4 regions of the Bacteroides sp. BFG-637 genome follow, and region 2 is predicted to be linked to each of the others. Evidence: riboswitches for the same ligand, from Rfam matches in the RefSeq annotation. Region 2 holds a riboswitch; each other region holds the start of a gene.
The links. A riboswitch is a leader RNA that binds a small molecule or an ion and turns the genes downstream of it on or off. The one in region 2 is predicted to bind cobalamin.

Region 1: another riboswitch for cobalamin. It lies ahead of NXX38_RS26245 (IS1595 family transposase); the one in region 2 lies ahead of NXX38_RS18420 (ribonucleoside-diphosphate reductase subunit alpha).
Region 3: another riboswitch for cobalamin. It lies ahead of NXX38_RS25520 (anaerobic ribonucleoside triphosphate reductase); the one in region 2 lies ahead of NXX38_RS18420 (ribonucleoside-diphosphate reductase subunit alpha).
Region 4: another riboswitch for cobalamin. It lies ahead of NXX38_RS05420 (DUF4465 domain-containing protein); the one in region 2 lies ahead of NXX38_RS18420 (ribonucleoside-diphosphate reductase subunit alpha).

The regions. Positions count from the first base shown of each region.
Region 1 covers NZ_JANUPD010000002.1:6,645,565-6,647,766, reverse strand. The annotation lists gene NXX38_RS26255 (hypothetical protein) at 1-172, shown strand, start outside; gene NXX38_RS26250 (hypothetical protein) at 201-359, opposite strand; gene NXX38_RS26245 (IS1595 family transposase) at 365-1,279, opposite strand; cobalamin riboswitch at 1,438-1,592, opposite strand; gene NXX38_RS26240 (ABC transporter ATP-binding protein) at 1,671-2,202, opposite strand, start outside.
Region 2 covers NZ_JANUPD010000002.1:4,764,602-4,766,803, reverse strand. The annotation lists partial or broken gene NXX38_RS18425 (TlpA family protein disulfide reductase) at 1-424, opposite strand, end outside; cobalamin riboswitch at 594-797, shown strand; gene NXX38_RS18420 (ribonucleoside-diphosphate reductase subunit alpha) at 859-2,202, shown strand, end outside.
Region 3 covers NZ_JANUPD010000002.1:6,450,908-6,453,109, reverse strand. The annotation lists gene NXX38_RS25525 (HU family DNA-binding protein) at 1-411, shown strand, start outside; cobalamin riboswitch at 1,184-1,378, shown strand; gene NXX38_RS25520 (anaerobic ribonucleoside triphosphate reductase) at 1,421-2,202, shown strand, end outside.
Region 4 covers NZ_JANUPD010000002.1:1,263,866-1,266,067, reverse strand. The annotation lists gene NXX38_RS05420 (DUF4465 domain-containing protein) at 1-931, opposite strand, end outside; cobalamin riboswitch at 1,091-1,283, opposite strand; gene NXX38_RS05415 (hypothetical protein) at 1,510-1,752, opposite strand; gene NXX38_RS05410 (hypothetical protein) at 1,798-2,202, shown strand, end outside.

The DNA.
Region 1 (2,202 bases), 1.9 Mb from region 2:
AACTAAATTTGAATATCCACAAGGTGTTCCAGAAGATGCTAAGTGGGCTAGAATCCATATACTTAATCGGACTGTAATAATTGGACATGTTGTTGGAGACACCTTTTATGTTGTATTTTTAGATAAAACGCATAAATTTTATCTAACAGGGCGCGATGTTAATAAAAAATAAATTTGTTAGGATATAGAATGTGTCCTTTTTACTCTTTTTCGGGATTTGGTTTGCTCATTCCTAGCAGCGCTTCTTTTAGCTTATCTTCGGGTATAGTGAGAACGAAGCCTTGTATTTCATATACAGGTTTCCTCTTTTTCTTCTCCTTCTTAGGTTTGTCCTTCTTTATGTCTTTGTTATTTGCCATAATATCTAAGCTGCTGCATATTGCAAAAGTAATTCAATTCTTTCATTTCTGCTAATTTTTCGGGTGTTAAATCTGAAAACAAATTCGTCAACGTACTTTTGTAGATACTTCTTGCTGACATGAATATACGTACCTTTAATCGTTCTTTTGAAAACAGACCATGCGTTTTCGATTCTATTTGTTGTGACTTCGATAATCTCTCCGTCATCGGTTACTAAGAGCATCCCATAGAATTTCTTACTATGATCTACTGATAACTGTCCATATTCCTCTTCTAATCCTTTGTAGCTCCATCCGTCAGTGTAGATTGTGCTTCCTACTTCAACATTCTTCTTTACAATAGGAACTAGGGTACTTGCTTGGGTGTTCGGAACAACCATTGCGAAAATCTTCCCGTTTCTTTCCAAAGCACCGAATACAGGAACTTTATCCTTATAGCTACGTCCTTGACTTTTTTCGACTTTCTTATCTTTGTGGCGATTAATATTCTTTCCACCTACAAATGTTTCGTCAATCTCAACTTCACCGGATAACTTCTGATTGTTCTCTTTAGCCATTGAAACTCTTATCCTATGAAGCATATACCAAGCCGTTTTTTGTGAAATCTTTAAATCATCGGCTAGCTGATATGAAGAAATACCACCTTTATTATTGATAAGCATAGAAATAGCGTATAACCAATCTCTAAAATCCATTTTGGAATTAGCAAAGAATGTTTTAGTTCTATAAGTGAAGTACTTCCCAGTATTCTTGCACTTGTATTTACCGTTCTTGCATTTGTACACTTTAGATGTCGGATCGAATGGGGAAACCACTCCATCTTTCCATCTTATTTTCTCATAGAATCTAATTGCGCTTTCTTCATCGGGGAAGGAAGCTCTGAACTCTATAATGCTTTGTCTTTCCCTTCTCTTTTTCATAACGCTTATCTTTTAATCTGTTACAATATAGTGAAAATAAACGAGATATGCAAATAATATGGTAAATATTTTCGTAGAAGAATAGAAAATATTATCTTTGTATCAATACAAAAAAAGGATGCCATAATAGCATCCTTATAATTAAAAGTTATAGTAAACTAATGCGGTGTAACTTTAGTATTCACTGCCAAAGTAAATATCAAGAAGTTGAATAGAGTTTCACAGCAGCGGGACTGTCCGGGATTTACACCCGATTCCCTTTTAATTCAGATAGTTGATATGGCTATCTGAAACCAATTCGGGGGCAAAGATAGCGAATTTATATAGAACCCAAATGAATGCTACCTATTTATTTTATACACAGTCTGATTCTTGTCGGATATCTGTTTGTTTATTTGATGCGTACTCTCATCTCCTGCGCATCGAACGTGACTGATTCATTGCGGAAAAGTCTTTCTATATGTCCGCTGGTCACCATTTCCTGAGTAGGTAGTGTGTACATCTGCGGATTATCTATGAGCATGATGGAGTCGCAGAGCGATAAGGCGATGTCGAGGTCATGAGTGGAGAACAAGATGCATTTGCCCTCGTCCTGTGCCAGTTTCTTTAAAAGTAAACAGAGCTCGTAGCGGTTGGGTAAGTCCAGGAAGGCGGTCGGCTCATCAAGCAGGATGACGGGAGTATCCTGTGCAAGGGCACGGGCAATCATGATTCGCTGACATTCGCCATCGGACATTTTGTCCATTGTCTTTTCTGCATAACCGGACATACCGACTAGCTGCATAGCGTCGTCCACTCGCTTTTGGTCTTCCGGTTGCAGTTGACCGATCCAGTTGGTGTAGGGAGCACGTCCTAAAGCTACTACATCTTTACAGCGGAGATTGGCGATGCGTACTTTATCGGTGGTGACAAAGCTGATATTC
Region 2 (2,202 bases):
TCAATTTTTCCGCATCACCTGTTACTTTAGGATGAAACATATCCTTGAAATCAATCTCTAAATGGATACTGTCACCCGGATGCACATATAAATGCTCTGCATAGTTACGAATAGAAACCTCCCGTATTTTAGCATAAACAGGAAAAGTAAAATAGAAAGAACCATCCTCTTGAATGGGAGTACGGTACTGATTTTCCATATCTCTGAAAAATGGAATAATAAGTGTCAGTTCTTTTTCTTGTGGATAAAATTCACGGTTCAAAACTTTACCTGTGATAATAATCTCTTCAGCATATTCTTCCGGAAAATCATAAACGGTTTCTGTCTGATTGGAAATATCCGGCTGAAAGTTACTTTGCACTTTTTGCCGACAACTAATAAATAATATAAATATCGGCAAAAAAACGAATAGGCAGTGTTTCATTCTCATAGGGTGTTATTGGTGTATTAATAAATACTTACGCGAATATAGCTATTAAATTCAGCATTTTACATCGTATCCTGTTAAATAAACCTTTACTACACAATTATCAGATAATGCAAAATGATATTATATAAAACGGAAACAATATTGTATTAATTACAATTTTCATTATCTTTGTTTCCGAATCGGTTCCGGATGACCTTTCGGTTGTTTTGGATTAAAAGGGAACCGGGTGTAAATCCCGGACAGTCCCGCTGCTGTGAATCTCTATAACTTTCTGATAAAGACTTTTGCCACTGGCTGTGAATTGTAGGCCGGGAAGGGATCAGGAAGGGAGTTAGTCAGAAGACCTGCCATTCATTAAAGACTGTTTCTACTCGTGGGATTAGGGATACAGTTCGAAACTATACAACAACATATTTTATAAAGTTCTCATGCAAATAACCAAAAGAAATGGGACGACGGAATCCTATAACAGGGAGAAAATTGCCGTTGCAATTAAAAAAAGCTTCGCCAGTACAGGCCAGGAAATAATAGAAGAAACCATTCAGGAAATGGTGAATGAAGTAGAACAGTTTGTACATAGTAATAGTGCAAACTGCAATGTGGAGCGCATACAGGATGAAGTGGAACGCTGCCTGATGGAGCATGGCTTTTATGCAGAAGCTAAAAACTATATTCTCTATCGCTGGCAACGCACGGAGCGCAGAAAAGCGATCAACGATATCACCACAGGGACGGGCAATCCACAAATAATGGATGTGCTAAAGGAAATACAGAAAGACTTTACCAGTAATGAATATAGTCTGACTGTGTTGGCGGAAAAGTTCTCCAGTTTCTGCAAACCGGAAATGTCGTCAGACGAACGCTTGTCGGCACTCGTCAAAGCTGCGGTAGAACTGACCACGCAGGAAGCACCGGACTGGGAGTTTATAGCCGCGCGGTTACTCAACTTTCAACTGACAGAAAAGCAGGAAAAACAGGCAAGAATTTCAGATATACATTCATTCTATGAGAAATTACGTTATCTAACGAATGAAGGTTTATATGGCAGCTATATCCTGGATTCTTATTCACAACAGGAAATAGAAGAAGCTGCAGGATTTATCTGTCCGGAAAGGGATAAACTGTTTAATTATTCAGGGCTGGACCTGCTCTCCAAACGTTACCTGATCCGTACTCACTCACACGAACCTATGGAGTCTGTGCAGGAAATGTACTTGGGGATAGCCTTACATCTTGCCATGCCGGAGAAACGCGATCGGTTGCAATGGGTAAGAAAGTTCTATGACTTATTGAGCAAGCTGGAAGTAACGATGGCAACTCCTACCCTTTCCAATGCCCGTAAACCTTATCATCAACTTTCCAGTTGTTTTATTGATACGGTGCCTGACAGTTTGGAAGGCATTTACCGCAGTATAGACAATTTTGCCATGGTCAGCAAGTTTGGTGGAGGTATGGGAATGTATTTCGGGAAGGTGCGTGCTGCGGGTGGAAACATCCGAGGTTTCAAAGGTGTGGCAGGTGGAGTAATCCGATGGATGAAACTCGTGAATGATACTGCCGTAGCCGTCGATCAGTTAGGAATGCGTCAGGGGGCTGTAGCTGTATATCTGGATGTATGGCATAAAGACTTGCCGGAATTTCTTCAACTCCGTACGAATAATGGGGATGACCGCATGAAAGCTCATGATATATTTCCCTCCGTATGCTACCCGGACTTGTTCTGGCAAATGGCAAAAGAAGATTTGAATAAGCAGTGGTATTTGTTTTGTCCG
Region 3 (2,202 bases), 1.7 Mb from region 2:
CAGAAAATGGCGGAATTGATTGCAGAAAAAGCCTCGCTGACGGCGGGTGATGTTCATAACGTGATTCGTAACCTGATGTCGGTGATGCGTGAACAGTTGCTCAACAGTCGCACGGTGCGCCTCGAAGGCTTGGGGACATTTACTATGATTGCCAAAGCAGGAGGAAAAGGAGTGGAGTTGGAGAGTAAGGTCAGCAGTTCGCAGATCACTTCATTGCGTTGTCAGTTTACCCCTGAATACACCCGTGCCGCTAACGGAAGTGCTACCCGCGCATTGACCACTGGAGTGGAATTTGTGCACATCAAGGATGTAGCGGGTTCGTTTGTTGCCGACGACGTCATTGACAAAGACCCGGATGACGGCAACGAACCTGGTGGCGGAGGAGGCGAAGCTCCGGATCCGGCCGCTTAACCGAATTTGTTTATACAATAATTTAGGCACGGATTACACGGATTTCACGGTCTTTAGTGTTGTCATTGCTGCAAAGTAGCCGTGTTAATCTGTGTAATCCGTGCCTGGAAAAAGATAGTAATTAATTAGTGACAGGTATTTAAAACGGATTATTAACCTTTAAAAGAAAACGGATGAGATTATTATTGGAAAAGTTGCTGGATATTCTTGAAGCAGTTTTGCGTTTCCGCCACCGGAGAAACGGTAAGGTAGAAAAGGACTAGCCAGATAGAAAAGGACTAGCCAGATAGAAAAGAGTTGGCGTATCTGAAAAAGGTATGAAACCGAATAGCGTAAATATGTAAGACGTGTCGCCCGCACGTAGCTCGCGTAACAGGTAAAAACGTGTAGCCATTCATAGAGTAAACGTAAGGTTAAGGAATAAGTGAAAAGCTGTCTCGAATGAACGAGGCAGCTTTTCTTTTTTCGTATTCCGAAAATCCTTTTTCGGAAACATAGTGAAAAAGAAAAAATCAGTAGTAATTTTTAAAAGGCAGAAATATTTCTTTGATTTTGTATAGAACAAAAGAAAATAATTTCCCACTTTTGTAGCTGCAATAGGGGATAGGTGTCCTGTGAGATGTCTGTTTTCCGGAAAAAAGATGAATGAAAACAGAATACTTCTTGCGTTAAAATCAGAAAAAAGTTTTCCGTTTTGGAAAACTTTCTATATCAGCGAGAAAGAAAAGTTTCCCAAAATTTAATGTTAAAAGCTAACCAAGCTATTAGATAATCTTCTATCTTTGTATCCGGTTTCGGAGCTAAAAGAGGTTTAGTCAATGAGGGAACGCTGTGTAAATCGGCGACAGTACCCGCTGCTGTAATTCTCTAAGAATCCGCACAATATGCCACTGCATCGACATCGGTGTGGGAAGGTGTTGCGAGGGAGAGATAAGTCAGAAGACCTGCCGGAATTTTTTAATTTTCAATTTTCAATTTTTAATTTAATAAGCTTTCGGGAGTTAAAGTTATGAACTACGCGGAAATTTGTATCATCAAACGTGATGGTAAAAGAGAAGATTTCTCTATCAGTAAGATTAAGAATGCAATCAGTAAGGCATTCAGTGCAACCGGTTTTCAGGATGAGCAGCAGTTGGTGGCTGACATCACTATGAACGTAATCAGTCAGTTTACAACTCCTACTATTACCGTAGAAGAGATTCAGGATTTAGTAGAAAAGTCGTTGATGAAAGTACGCCCGGAAGTAGCGAAGAAATATATTATTTATCGCGAATGGCGGAATACGGAGCGCGATAAGAAAACCCAGATGAAGCAAGTGATGGACGGCATCGTTGCTATCGACAAGAACGATGTCAACTTGAGCAATGCCAACATGAGCAGTCACACGCCTGCCGGCCAGATGATGACGTTCGCTTCCGAAGTAACCAAAGATTATACGTATAAATACTTGTTGCCGAAACGTTTTGCCGAAGCACACCAGTTGGGAGATATTCACATCCACGACTTGGACTATTATCCGACAAAGACGACAACCTGTATCCAATATGATATGGACGACCTCTTTGAACGCGGTTTCCGCACAAAGAACGGCAGTATCCGTACCCCGCAAAGCATCCAGAGTTATGCTACGCTGGCTACCATTATCTTCCAGACGAACCAGAATGAGCAACACGGCGGACAGGCAATTCCTGCTTTCGATTTCTTCATGGCAAAAGGTGTGGCCAAATCTTTCCGCAAGCATCTGGCATCGTTCATCAATTTCTATGTCGCCATGGAAAACGGACATCAGGC
Region 4 (2,202 bases), 3.5 Mb from region 2:
CGTAAGCAGGAGTGTTCAATCCGTATGCGCTTGAATCGCTTCCTTTAAAATTGATAGCTACAGTACATACGCTGTCACCTAAACCGCTTAAGTCCACTTGGCTCCAACCAGTACGGATTTGATTGGCCAAGCCTGATTCTGCATCCTTACTGGAATCGAAGTTTGCCAAATAGTATTCTACTTCCTTACCTGTAGGTTTACCCGTCGCATCCAACGCAACAAATACCACCTTAAACCATCCTTTTTGTGCCGACAAAGAGCCTTGTGTAAACGAGTTGCCATCCTTCATGACCAAGTAGGTATAAGTTGTATTGCAGACCCATACACTGTTGAATTTGCCATATTTCGGTGTACCCTTAACTGGCTTCTTTGGAATTTCGACTTTATATCCGGTTGCATTGGTCAAGTAAATCTTGGCGCACTTGTCATAGGTTGCTCCCGCATCATTGTATGAATCGCTATAACCGAAAGCAACGGCAAAATTTTTACCGCTATGACCGCCATTCTTATCATAAACGCTACATTGATTCTCATAATCACCCTGTGTCAGATTATGGAAATTAGAGATGGCAAAACCACCATTCCAAAACTCATATTCCCAAGGCTGTCCGCTTACCCATTCTTGTTCCAAATAGTTAATCGGGAACTGAATGTACGTACCGGTTTGCCCGATTTGAGTGATGTAGCCGGTCGTTACCTGCTTGCCGTTGGCCGTGGCAGAATAGAGATTGTTTCCATACTGGTCAGAAGCCATTACGCTGGAAGGTACGTTATCAAAATTGATAAGCGCATTGGTAGAACTTATCGCGCGGGTTTGAATCGCACTCTCCTCATACGGAGCAAGGAAGTCATCATCGGACGAACATCCTGTGAACACTGCGGCGGCCATTGCTACAACAGCCATTGCCAAGAATTTAAGATTCTTTTTCATAACTCAATTATTAAAAGTTAAACAAAAAAGTTTAATTACACATTCGTTTTCCTTGCGATAGATTTGCAACGAATGAGAAATCGGTTATCAAAAAGAATATTAGGTGTCTTTGGACGAGCCTCTGTTCATTTTAATCTAATGCCAATTATCCCGTGGTCACTAAATCATATCTCATCAAGCAGGTCTTCTGGCTCATCCCGCTTATCGCGCCTTCCCAGCTTTCACCAGTGGCAAAGAGTGCGATAAACTTTAATAGGACTTACAGCTGCGAGTACAGCTCCGGATTTTCACCGGGATTCCCTTTTAATTCCATTCGACGCTTCGATTGGAAACTTGACTGGTGCAAAGTTAATGGTTATTTTTTAATCTCGTTTCTTTTTCCCTAATTTTTATTTCAAGAAAAGATTATTTTATAGTGCGAATTGTATTTTCATGCCAACTAAACATTTATAACAACTATGAATAGTCCTTCCCCTTTATGAATAATAACATTTCTCAATTATGGCTTTTTCTCATCTCACGTCAGCAATTCTCTTCGGAGAGGTTTTCTATGCAAAGGTACAGCGTGCGTCCGGTCGTCAAGTACCGCTTTCGCTAACGGTTCCCGGATATTCTTCACGGCAGCCTTCCGCAAATCGAAGATGGGCTTTTAGCCCCCGTCTCGTTGCAGAACAAAGCCGGTCGAGCCGGGTTTTGCCCTTGCACTCGGCGGTTGGGTATTCCGTTCCATCCCGTACACTGTTTACTTGCCTTATCCGTCCTTTTTCCGCTGTCAGTCCTGCATAAAAATCATTCCCCGACGAGAAGCCGAAGAGCTTCAAGAAAAGGGAAACAAGAAAATGTTTGACAATCTAAAATTTACAATTATGCACAGCAGGATTTTTCAAATTTCAACGGAGCCGATAGACAAAGAAAACTATCTGAATGAGGACACACTCCAGCAAGGAGACGGGAGCTTCTATGACTATTGTTCAGAAATAGACGAGGAAAACCGTAAAGAGGATATTGCCAATTTGGTCAATCATGCCTTACCCAACGGAATGTTCGAGCTTATATCCGATGACACCATGCGCTATAATGGTGGAATAGAGCAATGGAAAGAGGAGTATGTCGCCAATATCAAAAAGAGAGCGGATGCTCTTACGGTAGATAATATGTTGGAATGGGGTTCGACCTATTATCTCAAACAGGCAGTAGAAAATCCGTTGGATGTCGCCTATCATTTCTATTTGGATGGCGACGGCTGCCAGTCTTTTGCCGAACAGTCCTTT